DNA from 3 places in the Pelagibacterium nitratireducens genome. Region 3 is predicted to be linked to each of the others. Evidence: predicted binding sites of a transcription regulator. Region 3 holds the regulator's gene; each other region holds the start of a gene.
The links. The regulator PhoB, encoded in region 3, activates phosphate uptake and scavenging genes when phosphate is short. The targets are predictions, from matches to a motif close to TGTCATNNANCTGTCAT.
Positions count from the first base shown of each region.

Region 1: V6617_RS00705 (DUF2794 domain-containing protein) is a predicted target of PhoB. The motif match lies at 1,530-1,546, and genes of this name have one in related genera.
Region 2: ugpB (sn-glycerol-3-phosphate ABC transporter substrate-binding protein UgpB) is a predicted target of PhoB. The motif match lies at 2,045-2,061, and genes of this name have one in related genera.

Region 1 covers NZ_CP146275.1:136,736-140,770, forward strand. The annotation lists gene V6617_RS00695 (protein adenylyltransferase SelO family protein) at 1-454, shown strand, start outside; gene V6617_RS00700 (DUF1223 domain-containing protein) at 493-1,227, shown strand; gene V6617_RS00705 (DUF2794 domain-containing protein) at 1,569-1,940, shown strand; gene V6617_RS00710 (Bax inhibitor-1/YccA family protein) at 2,043-2,813, opposite strand; gene thpR (RNA 2',3'-cyclic phosphodiesterase) at 3,062-3,601, shown strand; gene V6617_RS00720 (invasion associated locus B family protein) at 3,813-4,035, shown strand, end outside.
Region 2 covers NZ_CP146275.1:3,586,397-3,590,431, reverse strand. The annotation lists gene ugpA (sn-glycerol-3-phosphate ABC transporter permease UgpA) at 1-513, opposite strand, end outside; gene ugpB (sn-glycerol-3-phosphate ABC transporter substrate-binding protein UgpB) at 625-1,953, opposite strand; gene V6617_RS17595 (RNA methyltransferase) at 2,174-3,376, opposite strand; gene V6617_RS17590 (ribokinase) at 3,373-4,035, opposite strand, start outside.
Region 3 covers NZ_CP146275.1:3,041,314-3,045,348, reverse strand. The annotation lists gene pstA (phosphate ABC transporter permease PstA) at 1-141, shown strand, start outside; gene pstB (phosphate ABC transporter ATP-binding protein PstB) at 138-1,007, shown strand; gene phoU (phosphate signaling complex protein PhoU) at 1,020-1,727, shown strand; gene phoB (phosphate regulon transcriptional regulator PhoB) at 1,731-2,429, shown strand; gene V6617_RS15005 (UbiA family prenyltransferase) at 2,622-4,035, shown strand, end outside.

The DNA.
Region 1 (4,035 bases), 790 kb from region 3:
ATTCTGGCCCCAATTTCAGTCTCAGCTTGCCAGGGTCATCATTGGCCGGCTGGGTCTGGTCTCTCGTGGTCCGGCCGAAAATGGCGAACTGGTGTCGGCGCTTTTTGCCTTCATGGCCGCCGAGCGGCCTGCCTATGAGCAGGTGTTTTTCGACTGGCGGGGCGGGCTTGCTTCGGAAAAGCGTGCGTTGTCGGGTCCCCAGGCGAAAGCTTATGGCGGCGAAACGTTCCTGGCCTTCCGCGCGCTCCTGTCGAACTATGCGGTGGCGCCAAATGCCAATCTTTCCCACCCCTATTTTGAGCGCGCGAGGCCGCGCACCATGCTGATCGAGGAGGTCGAGACCATCTGGGCGCCGATTGCCGAGGCCGATGACTGGACGGCGTTTGCGGCGGCAATCGAAGAGATCGAGGACATGGGCCGGGCCCATGGAGTTGAAACTTTCACCATCAATTGACTGGCGGGGTCAGAGTTGAGCGCGTACAAAACACGCCCATGAACATCCTTTGGCTCCGGCTCCGTCTTGCCGCTACCCTATGTCTCGTCACACTGCCGGCGGGCGCCGTCGAGATCAGCAGCTCAGCGGATGCCGTCGTTGAGCTTTTCACGAGTCAGGGATGCTCGCGGTGTCCCGACGCCGATCGGCTTCTGGCCCAGCTGGGGGAGCGTGAGGATATCGTCGCTCTCGCCTATCATATTGATTATTGGGATTATATCGGCTGGGAGGATACGTTCGCCCTTCCGGAGAATACCGAGCTGCAGAAGGGCTACGCCCAAAGCTGGGGCAAGAACCGGATTTACACCCCGCAGATGGTCATCAATGGCCAGAACGCGGTCGTGGGTTCGGACGCCATCGAGGCCGAGCAGGCCATCAGCCAGGCAGTATCCCTGCTTCCGGTCACGCTGAGGGCCAACGGATCGGATTCGGTGGTTTTCAGCGCGCCGGCCGACGAGACCTTGTCGTCGGCCATTGTCTGGGTGGTTCCGTATCGGGCCCGGGCCGACGTCATGATCGAGCGGGGAGAAAATTCAGGGCAGGCGCTGACCTACACCCATATCGTCACCGCGCGCCAGGCCATCGGAATGTGGAATCCACTTGAGGGTGCCGAGATCACCATTCCTCTCGAAGAGGTCCTGGGCCCCGATTCGGATGGTGCCGCGGTCATCGTTCAGGAAAAGGATGGCGCCTTGCCCGGACGTATCCTTGGCGCCTCTACATTCATCCGCTGACATCGGTGACAAAGAAAACGCCCCGGCGTTATCTGACCGAGGAGCAAGAGGATCGTGTTGGAGGACGCAGAGCCTTCCAATGGCGCCGGAAAAGTCCGGGAAGGGCGCCGGCCTGCTGGATCCATGGTTTGGGGGCTCGGTGGATCCAGAGGCCGGCTACTGGAGGCAATGATCTAACGTTAGCTGCGTAAAATGGCGCAAGAAGGGTCCGATTGTGGCCCAAATCCGGTCAATTGGAGGAAAGTTTGCGCCAACTGTTCTTGCAGTTGGCTCTTGCCAGCGCGCGCGAACGCGGCAATCATCGTCAACAGATTGTCACATCCGCATGGAGGTAGCCCGGTTTGAGCGAGCGCTTCGACAGCAAGAAGGGCGATGTCTTCCCCTTTTCACCCAACCGCTCCACAAGCCGGCCCGTTCCTGTAGTCAGCTTCGACCGCAAGGAACTTGCACTGATCCTCAACGTCTACGGGCGCAAGGTTTCAGCAGGCGAGTGGCGCGATTATGCCCTGGATTTCGGGCGCGAACGGGCTATGTTCTCGATCTATCAGCGCACCTCTGAACGCCCGCTGTTCGTTGTCGAGAAAAACCCCAGGCTTGCCCGCCGCCAAGGACAATACATGGTGCTGGGCAGCGACGGGCGCGTCCTCAAGCGCGGCCATGAACTTTCCAGCGTGCTGCGCATACTCGACCCGCAACTTCACGTGGTGCGGTAGGGTCCACCCCGCCGGCAGTCAAAACAAAAAGGCCGCGGAAATCGATCCGCGGCCTTTTGTATTGGTTCGTTCAGACCTGCGGGCGGACCCGCAGATTATGTCCTATTCGCGATTGCCGAACAGACGCAGCAGCATCAGGAACAGGTTGATGAAGTCGAGATACAGGGTCAGCGCGCCCATGATGGCGAGCTTGCCCAGGCCTTCGTGACCGATATTTTCGGCATAGGCTTCCTTGATCTTCTGGGTGTCATAGGCGGTCAGGCCCACAAAGATCACCACGCCGATCGCCGAGATGGCGAATTCGAGCGCCGAGCTCTGCAGGAAGATATTGACCACCATGGCGATGATGATGCCGATCAGGCCCATCATCAGGAACGAACCCATTCCGGTCAGGTCACGCTTGGTGGTGTAGCCATAAAGGCTCATCGAGCCGAACATGGCGGCGGTGATGAAGAACACCTTGGCGATCGAAGCGTCCGTATAGACCAGAAAGATCGACGAAAGGGACAACCCCATAAGGGCGGCAAAGCCCCAGAAGGTTGCCTGCGCGGCGCCGAAGGAGAGCTTGTTGATGCCGAACGAGAGCACCAGCACAAAGGCGAGCGGAGACAGCGCCACGACCCACATCAAGGGGCTGGTGTAGAGCAGAACGCCCCACTGGGTCAGATATGTGCCATTGGCCATCTGGGCCGCGGCTGCAGTGGAGTCTGCGGTGACGGCCAGCTGGTTGCCGAAGAAAGCGATCAGGCCGGTGACCACAAGGCCGATGCCCATGTAATTGTAAACGCGCAGCATGTGGCTGCGCAGACCCTCGTCGATGGCGGCGGCCGTGCCTACGCGCCCGGCGACGGTCTGACGGTCGTATTGTGCCATTTTCCGTTCCATCCTCAGTTAAAAATTGGCTATCTAGCAACCAGAGCGGCCCCATGCCGTTCCTGGCCCTGCCAGTTGCCGATTAATATGGAGATGGGGCGTTGAAATTACAAGCGAAACCGGTCGACCAAAGCAGGTCTCACCGAGGGCTGACGGGTTTTTGATCGCCGGCCAGCGTGGATGTGATAGGCTTTGATTCGGCCGCGCCGGATCGGGCCGGTCGGCCGGGACATGGAGGGCTTTCGCTCATGCCCAGGCTGTTTACCGGTTTGCAGATCCCCGAGGATATTGCATTCGTCCTCTCGCTCAAGCGGGGCGGGCTGTCTGGCGCCCGCTGGATCGATCCGGAAAATTATCACGTCACTCTGCGTTACATCGGCGATATAGATCATCGAATGGCAACCGAGGTGTTCGATGCGCTCGAAATGCATGCCGATGTCGAACCCTTCGATCTGACCATTTCCCATCTTGGCGTTTTCGGCGGCAATAAGCCGCGGGCGCTTTACGCAGCCATCGAGCCCTCCGAGCCCCTGATGCGCCTGCAAGCGAGTCAGGAAAGGCTGCTGCAGCGCGTCGGGCTCAACCCCGACGGACGCAAGTTCATTCCCCATGTCACGCTGGCGCGCCTGCGCGATACCGGTCCAGGCGATCTGGCGCGCCATATTGCCCAGGCTGGGCATTTTGCACCCATGCGGTTTTCCGTCGACGAGTTCGTGGTGTTCTCGAGCCGGGATTCGGTGGGTGGTGGGCCCTATATCGTCGAGCAGGATTATCCGCTGGCCGCCTAGGGCCTGTTCATTCAGCCCGCGTTCAGTCGCGCCGGGCCATAAATCACACACAGATTTGAGGTTGATCAGGCCCAATTCCGGCCAAATTCATCCCTAGTTTGTGTCCCGGTCGGGAAATGCCGCGCGTATTTGCTCCTTGGTAACCATAATGGGTGCAGAAAGAGCGGCAGTCATGTGCATTTACGAGAGAATTAAGGGGAAGGGTTTGGCGATGAATTCATCGTTTCGCAGCCACATCCGCCGCACGGCAGCCGCTCTGGTGTCCGGTGCGGTCGTGCTTTGTGCCAGCCCGGCGGCCTTTGCCGCCGACAATCTGGGAACCTTCGACTTCTGGACGGCGTGGACCGATACCGATGGTGGCGGCAAGATCTGCTACATCTCCTCGACACCCCAGACGAGCGAACCCACAAACGTCAACCGCGGGGCGATCCATT
Region 2 (4,035 bases), 550 kb from region 3:
GGAAATCTGCTTCCACGCGGCGGCGATGGTGATCAGCGTCATCGCTTGCGTGCCGTCGACGCGATGGTTCCAGTCGATGCCAAACCACTCGAGCACATAGGGCAAAAGCCCGATCGTGGGGTTGAACAGGAACCACCAGAGCACGCCTGCCACAACCGGCGCTACCGCATAGGGCCAGACCAGAAGGGTGGTATAGACTTTCGCGGTGCGCAGGATCCTGTCGACGCAGACGGCCAGGAGCAGCGCAAACCCCATCGAAAGCACAGTGACCGAAACGGCAAACACCGCAGTTCGGCCAAGCGCATTGAGATAGCTCGGATCAGAAAGGATGCGGGTGTAATTTTCGAACCAGACGAATGTGGTCCTAAAGCCGAACGGATCTTCGCGCTCGAAGCTCGATTTGACGGCCTGGCTGGCTGGCCAAAGAAAAAAGATTGCAGTGATCACCAGCTGCGGCGCCAAAAGCGCGTAGGGAAGCCAGCGATTGGTGAAGATCGACCGTTTGGTCTGCATTGAGCGCCCCTGGGTAGCGTCTCATCCACCGGTCTTCTTGTGTCGGACCGGTTTGATGGACGAGACCCCGGCCCAATAAGCCGGGGTCCCATTGATGTTTCTCGGATCCGCTTAGGAGTTGGCGGCCTGGAAATCACGCAGGATCTGGTTGCCGCGTTCCACGGCAGAGTCCAGAGCTTCCTGGCCGGTCTTTTCGCCAGCCAGAACCGACTGCAGCTCCTCGTCCATGACCATGCGGAACTGCGGCATGTTGCCAAAGCGCAGGCCCTTGGAGTTTTCGGTCGGGGCGTTGAGGTTGATCTGCTCGATGGCGATATCGGCACCGGGGTTTTCGTCGTAATAGCCCTGTTCCTGGCTCAGCTCGAAAGCAGCCTGGGTGATCGGCAGATAGCCGGTGCCCTGGTGCCATTCGGCCTGAACCTCGGCCGAGGACAGGTAGTCGAGGAAGGCGGCTGTCGCCTGGTACTCGGCTTCGTCATGGCCCGAAAGAACCCACAGGGTCGCGCCACCGATGATCGAGTTCTGCGGAGCGCCTTCGATGTCGTCATAGATCGGCAGCATGCCATAGCCAACTTCGAAATCGGCATTGGCGATAACGCCGGCGCGCGAGGCGGACGAACCCATATAGATGGCGCACTCGCTCGAATAGAAGGCCGGAGCATTGTCCGAACCACCGGCCGGGCCGCCATAAACAAAGATGCCTTCATCCTGCCAACGGGCCAGATCGTCCCAGAAGCGGGCGAGTTCGGGGCTGTTGAAGGTGTATTCGGTATCAAGGCCACCAAAGCCGTTTTCGAGCGAGCCGTAAGGCAGGTTGTGGAGCGCGGAGAAATTTTCCGAACCGATCCACGTGGCGGTGTAAGTGATCGCCATGCCGCAGCTTGCAGCGCCCGATTCAATGATCTGGCGCGAGAATTCTTCGGCCTGCGCCCAGGTGGAGGGCGCAACTTCGGGATCAAGACCGGCTGCTTCGAACACGTCCTTGTTGTAGTAAAGGATGGGGGTCGAAGAGTTGAACGGCATCGAGAGCATGTTGCCGTTGGTGTCGGTGTAATAGCCGGTAACGACCGGGAGATACACGGACGGGTCGAAGTCGTTGCCGTGTTCTTCCATCAGCTCGTAAACCGGATAGACGGCGCCTTCGGCAGCCATCATGGTGCCGGTGCCGACTTCGTAGATCTGGACGATGGTGGGCTGCTCACCGGCGCGGAAAGCGGCGATCGCGTTGACCATGGTCTCTTCATATTCGCCGCGATACGAGGCGTTTACGACGTAGTCTTCCTGAGAGGCGTTGAAATCCTCGGCGATGGCTGCGACGCGCTCGCCCAGTTCGCCACCCATCGAGTGCCAGAAAGAAATTTCGGTCTGGGCAAACGCCGAGGAGGCGCCGGCCAGAAGCGCTATGCCAGCCGTGGAGCTGACGAGCAATGTCTTGAGCATGATTAGGTCCAAACCCTGATTGATCTGTCGGCACCAAGCCAAATGCGATGCCGTTGCCAGCGCAGACCTAGGCCCAAGCGATAAAACTGGCATGACGGATCGACGACGGTTTTGTGACTGTGGAGAACCCAACGGAACGGACGGCTCCGCCAGATTGCCCCACGCTGCTGGGCCGCCGGAACAGCGACAATGCGACATCGCTTGCAGCCGCCTGCCGCCGTCAGGTTCGAGTGAACGCGGCGAACACTTCGGTGTGTGTTGAAAAAGCGAACTGGTCGACCGGCGTTACCTTGCCGATGCGATAACCACCAGCGATCAGAATTGCAGCATCCCGGGCAAAGCTCTGAGGGTCGCAACTGACATAGGCTATGGTTTTCACTTTCGATTGCGTTAGTTCTTTCACCTGGGCCTGCGCCCCGGCGCGGGGCGGATCGAGTACGACAGCGTCGAAGCGGTTGAGTTCGAAAACGCCGAGCGGTTCGCGAAACAGGTCGCGGCGTTCTGCAGTTATGGGTTTGAGGCCTTTGGTCTTGCGCTTTGCTGTATCGAGCGCGCCGATCGCTGCGGCATCGGAATCGGCGGCAAACACCGGGGCTATTGCCGCGAGCCGCAGGGTAAAGGGACCGATGCCGCAAAAAAGATCTGCGACCTGCTTGGCGCCCTCGACCGCCTCGATAACCAGCGACGCGAGAACATCTTCGGCATCCGCCGTTGCTTGCAAAAAACTCGATACGGGCAGGGCCACACTCGATTGGCCCATCGCCATCGTGGGCGCACGCAAAAGGATCAAAGGTTCACCGTTGAGGGAGAGACGGGCAAGGTCGAACTTTTGAGCGATCGCCGACAGCCTTGCGCTGGGCTTGGCACTCTTGGCGCGGATGGAGACATCGAGTCCCATGTCGCTGGCGGTAAAGCTGATGTCACATGGCCCCGCCACCGCGGCAATGGCGCGCGCGATTTCCGGCGCGCGGACCAGGGCGGGCACGAGAATGGGGCAGGTATCGAGATCGTGGATCGCATGGCTGCGCAGCGCCATGAACCCGGCCTCCGATTTCGTGGCATGTAACGTGGCCCGGCGACGGCCCGCACCATGAGCGACGATCGGGTCTGCCACATCGGCTTGAACCGCGACGCGTGACAGGGCATCGACGACGAGGCCACGCTTGAACTGCCGATAGGCCCCCGCTTCGAGATGCTGTAGCTGGCACCCCCCGCATGCACCAAAATGGGGGCAGAAGGGTTCTCCCCGCGCGGGACTGGGGTCGATGATATCGACAAGGCGGCCGCGATTGCCGTCAATCTGGGCAGTGACAGTTTCCCCTTCCAGCGTCAGGGCGACAAAGACCGGTTTACCATCGAGCGAGGCAACGCCCTCGCCCCGATGGCCGAGACGGTCGATGGCCAGGGTTTCGATACGGGTCATCGTGCCCCGGCTTCGACATCCGCTGCGATACGGTTTTCCACAGCCAGGCGTTCGGGAATGGATGGCTGGGCGCCTGGCGTCAGGCACGCCAGACCGGCCGCAACCGAAGCCCGCTTCATTGCCGGGGACAGCTCGGTTCCTTCCGCCAAGCCGGCGGCCAGATAGCCTACGAACGTATCACCGGCACCGACGGTATCGACCGGTTTGATCTTGAGCGATGGAACAGTGGTGACCGCCCCTTCAGCCACCGCAACGGCGCCGCGCGAACCGAGCGTTGCCACGACAGTATTACCAAATTTTTCCGAGAGCCAGACAACGGCTTCGGTCTCGTCAAGCTTGGGAGCGTCCAGCATTTTGAGCACCCCGGCCAATTCGGTCTCATTGACTACGAGGACGTCGACATTGTCCAGAAGTGCCAGATCAAAGTCCATGAACGGCGCAAGATTGAGAACGACTTTGGCGCCATTTTCGCGAGCCAGCGCTGCGGCGCCCAGCACCCCCTCCATCGGTGTTTCCAACTGCAGCAGGAGATAGTCTCCATCCACAATGCCGGCGTGCTCGAGCGCCGCTGCCGTCAGTCGCGAATTGGCGCCGGGCAACACGGTAATCATGTTCTCCCCCGCGTCATCGACGATGATAAGGGCAGTCCCCGTGTGCCG
Region 3 (4,035 bases):
ATCTATCTCTGGCAGGGCAACGAAAACCGGAACTTCTTTGAGGCGCGGACATCGGCTGCCATTATGGTCCTTTTGGGCATGATGATCCTGTTGAATGCCATCGCCATCTTCCTGCGCACACGATTGGAGCGCCGCAAATGACAATCGGAACCACAATGGACAGGAGTGCAATGCCTCCGATGAACCAGAGCAACACGACAGCTGGCGAGGCCGGCTTCCAGACAGTCCGCACGCCCGACGATACCGGGCACCCCGCGCGCCTCAAGGCGGAAGACGTTTCGGTCTTCTACAATGAAAAACAGGCGCTGTTCGACGTTTCGATCGATATCCCCGAAAAGGCTGTCAGCGCCTTTATCGGCCCTTCGGGGTGCGGCAAATCCACATTCCTGCGCTGCATCAATCGTATGAACGATACCATCGAGGGCTGCCGGGTCACCGGCACCGTCGCTCTCGACGGCGACAATCTTTACGACGCCAGCCTCGACGTGGTCGAACTGCGCGCCCGGATCGGTATGGTGTTCCAAAAGCCCAATCCGTTCCCCAAATCGATATTTGAAAACGTTGCCTATGGCCCCAAGATCCACGGACTGGCCCGCAACAAGTCCGATCTTGAAGAAATCGTCGTGACTTCGCTGCAAAAGGCGGGGCTGTTCGAAGAGGTCAAGGACCGGCTGCATTCGCCCGGCACCGGCCTGTCGGGTGGCCAGCAGCAGCGCCTGTGCATCGCGCGCGCCATAGCGGTCGGTCCCGAAGTCATCCTCATGGACGAGCCCTGCTCGGCACTCGATCCGATCGCAACCGCGATCATCGAGGAGCTGATCGACGAATTGCGTGCCAATTACACCATTGTTATCGTCACCCACTCCATGCAGCAGGCCGCGCGCGTCTCGCAAAAGACCGCGTTCTTCCACCTGGGCAAGCTGATCGAGGAAGGTCCGACCGAATCCATCTTCACCAATCCCAGGGAAAAGCGCACCCAGGATTACATCACCGGCCGCATCGGGTAGGAGACCCACGTCATGCCCAATTCAAGCGAACATATCGTTAGCTCCTACGAAGATGAACTGATCGAGTTGGCCCGTTCGATCTCGGAAATGGGCGGGTTTGTCGAAAAGGCGATTTCCAACGCCACCGACGCCCTGATCCGCTCCGATGCCGACCTTGCGCTGGCCACTGTGGCCGCCGACAAGAAGGTCGACGCCATGCAGGCCCAGATCGACGAGATGGCGGTCTCGATCATCGCCCGGCGCCAGCCCATGGCGCAGGACCTGCGCCTTGTCATCGCTTCCATTCACGTCGCCAACGATCTCGAACGCATCGGCGACATGGCCAAGTCGACGGCCCGTCGCTCCACCCAGTTCGAAGGCATCGGCATGTCGAGCCAGTTCAAGAACGGACTGCGCCACATGGGCGAACTCGTCCAGCGCCAGGTCAAGCTGGCCCTCGATGCCTTTGCCGCCCGCGACAAGGACATGGCGGTCGATGTGGTCGAGCGCGATACCGACGTCGATGCGCTCTATGTTTCCCTGTTCCGCGAACTCCTCACCTACATGATGGAAGATCCGCGTAATATCACCATGTGTACGCACCTCCTGTTCTGCGGCAAAAATCTTGAGCGGGTGGGCGATCACTCGACCAACATAGCAGAGCAGGCCTATTTCCTTGCGACCGGCCAGTCACTGACGTCGGACGTCGAGGATTTCAAGCGTGAGCAGATCAAGGGCTAGTCAATGATCCCTCAGGTTCTTGTTGTCGAAGACGAGGCCGATCTCGTCGAACTTCTGCGATACAATCTCGAGGCGGAAGATTTTTCCGTCGCAACCGCCGAAGATGCCGAAGAGGCCATGCTGCGCATCGCCGAAAACACGCCCGATATCATCCTGCTCGACTGGATGCTGCCGGGCACTTCGGGCATCGAGATCTGCCGCCGCATCCGCGCCCGCACCGATACCGCCCGCATCCCGATCATCATGCTCACCGCACGCGGCGAGGAAGAAGAGCGGGTGCGCGGTCTGGCGACCGGGGCCGACGATTATGTCGTCAAACCCTTTTCGCTTCCCGAGCTGATGGCCCGCATCAACGCCCTTTTGCGCCGGTCGAACCCGCAGTTGATCGCTGCTATCCTCAAGGCGGGCGACATCGAACTCGACCGCACCACCCATCGCGTCCGCCGCTCGGGCAAGGAAGTCCATCTCGGCCCCACAGAGTACCGCCTGCTCGAATACCTCATGGGCAATCCCGGCCGCGTCTATTCGCGTGAGCAATTGCTCGATGGCGTCTGGGGCACCGATGTCTATGTCGACGAGCGCACCGTGGACGTCCATGTCGGCCGGCTGCGCAAGGCCATCAATCGGGGGCGGGTCAAGGACCCCATCCGCACCGTCCGCGGCGCGGGCTATGCCTTCGACGAAAAATTCGTGGCGAACTAGAGGCTTGATAAACAGGTACGATTTTATCGATCCTGTTGGCACCATATTAAGCCAGATCGATAAAGCGTAAATTTTGTCGTGCATTTGACTGATTTGCGCGTCGCGCCTGATTAACGCTTATTTGCTGTTTTCTTTGCACCACAGCTTCGCGCCCGCGATAACGGGGCGAAATTTGCAAAGTGAGCAGGTGCGATGCCCAAATCAGCTGTTGCGGTCAAACAGACCCGTGCCGACCGGAAACCCCGATCGGGCCTTCTCCCGCTCGTTCTCGATCTCGACGACACCCTGATCCGCACCGATCTGCTGCACGAGACGGTTTTCGCCTATCTCAAGCAGAACCCGTTCGGCCTGTTTTCCCTCGTGCTCTGGCTCCTCAAGGGCAAGGCGCATCTCAAGCAGCAACTGGCCAGCCAGGTGACCCTCGAGGTCGACGACATCCCGCTCAACGCCGAGCTTGTCGCCTACGCCGAGGCCGAAAAGGCAAAAGGCCGTCAAATCATTCTGGCCACAGCGGCAGACAGCCTGCTGGCCATACGCATCGCTCACCGCTTCCCCTTTATCGATAAGACCATCGCATCCGATGGCATCACCAATCTCAAGGGCGCCACAAAGGCTCAAAAGCTGGCCGAAATGTTTCCCGATGGCTTCGTCTATGCCGGCGACAGCAAGACCGACCTTGCCGTCTGGAAAGTCGCGAAAGCCGGCGTTCTTGTCGAAACCGCCGGTGGCGTGGAGCGCGCGGCCGCCCGCCTGACCGATATCGAGCACACCATAAAGCGTCCCACACGGCTCAGGGATTGGATCAAGGAGGCGCGCCTGCATCAATGGGCCAAGAACGCCTTGGTGTTCGTGCCGCTCATGCTGGGTGGCCATATGCTCGACCTCGCAGCATGGACCAGCGCGGGCATGGCATTTCTCGCCCTGGGCATCCTCGCCTCCTCGACATATCTCCTCAACGACCTCTGGGACATCGCCGACGACCGCCGCCATTGGTCCAAGCGCAACCGTCCGCTCGCGGCCGGTCGCATATCCATCGCCAATGCCGTGGCCGCCATGCCCGTCGCCATGATTGCCGCCTTCGCGCTCGGCGCGCTGGTCAATCCCCTGGTTGTCGCAACGCTTGCCGCCTATCTGACCCTCACCGTCGCCTATTCCCTGGGGATCAAACGCAAGCCGATCCTCGATGCCTTCACGCTGGCCGTGCTGTTCACCTTGCGACTCGTATTGGGCATTGTCGCCGTCGGTGTCATGGCCTCGCCCTGGCTGCTTGTCTTTTCCATGTTCCTGTTTGCCTCGCTTTCCTTCGCCAAGCGCAACACCGAGGTGCAGCGCATGACCGACAATGGCGGATCGGGCCGGATCAGTGGGCGCGGATATTTCACAACCGATGCGCCCTTCATCATGGCCATGGGCGTGGCCAGCGGCATCGGCTCGGTTCTCATCCTTGTGCTCTATCTCACCCAGGATGCCCTGGCCGCCGATTTCTATTCGGATTCGATCTGGCTCTGGCTCATGCCCGCCGCCCTGTTCCTGTGGATCGGCCGCATCTGGATGCTCAGCTTTCGCGGCGAACTCAACGACGATCCCGTCGCCTTTGCCATGAAAG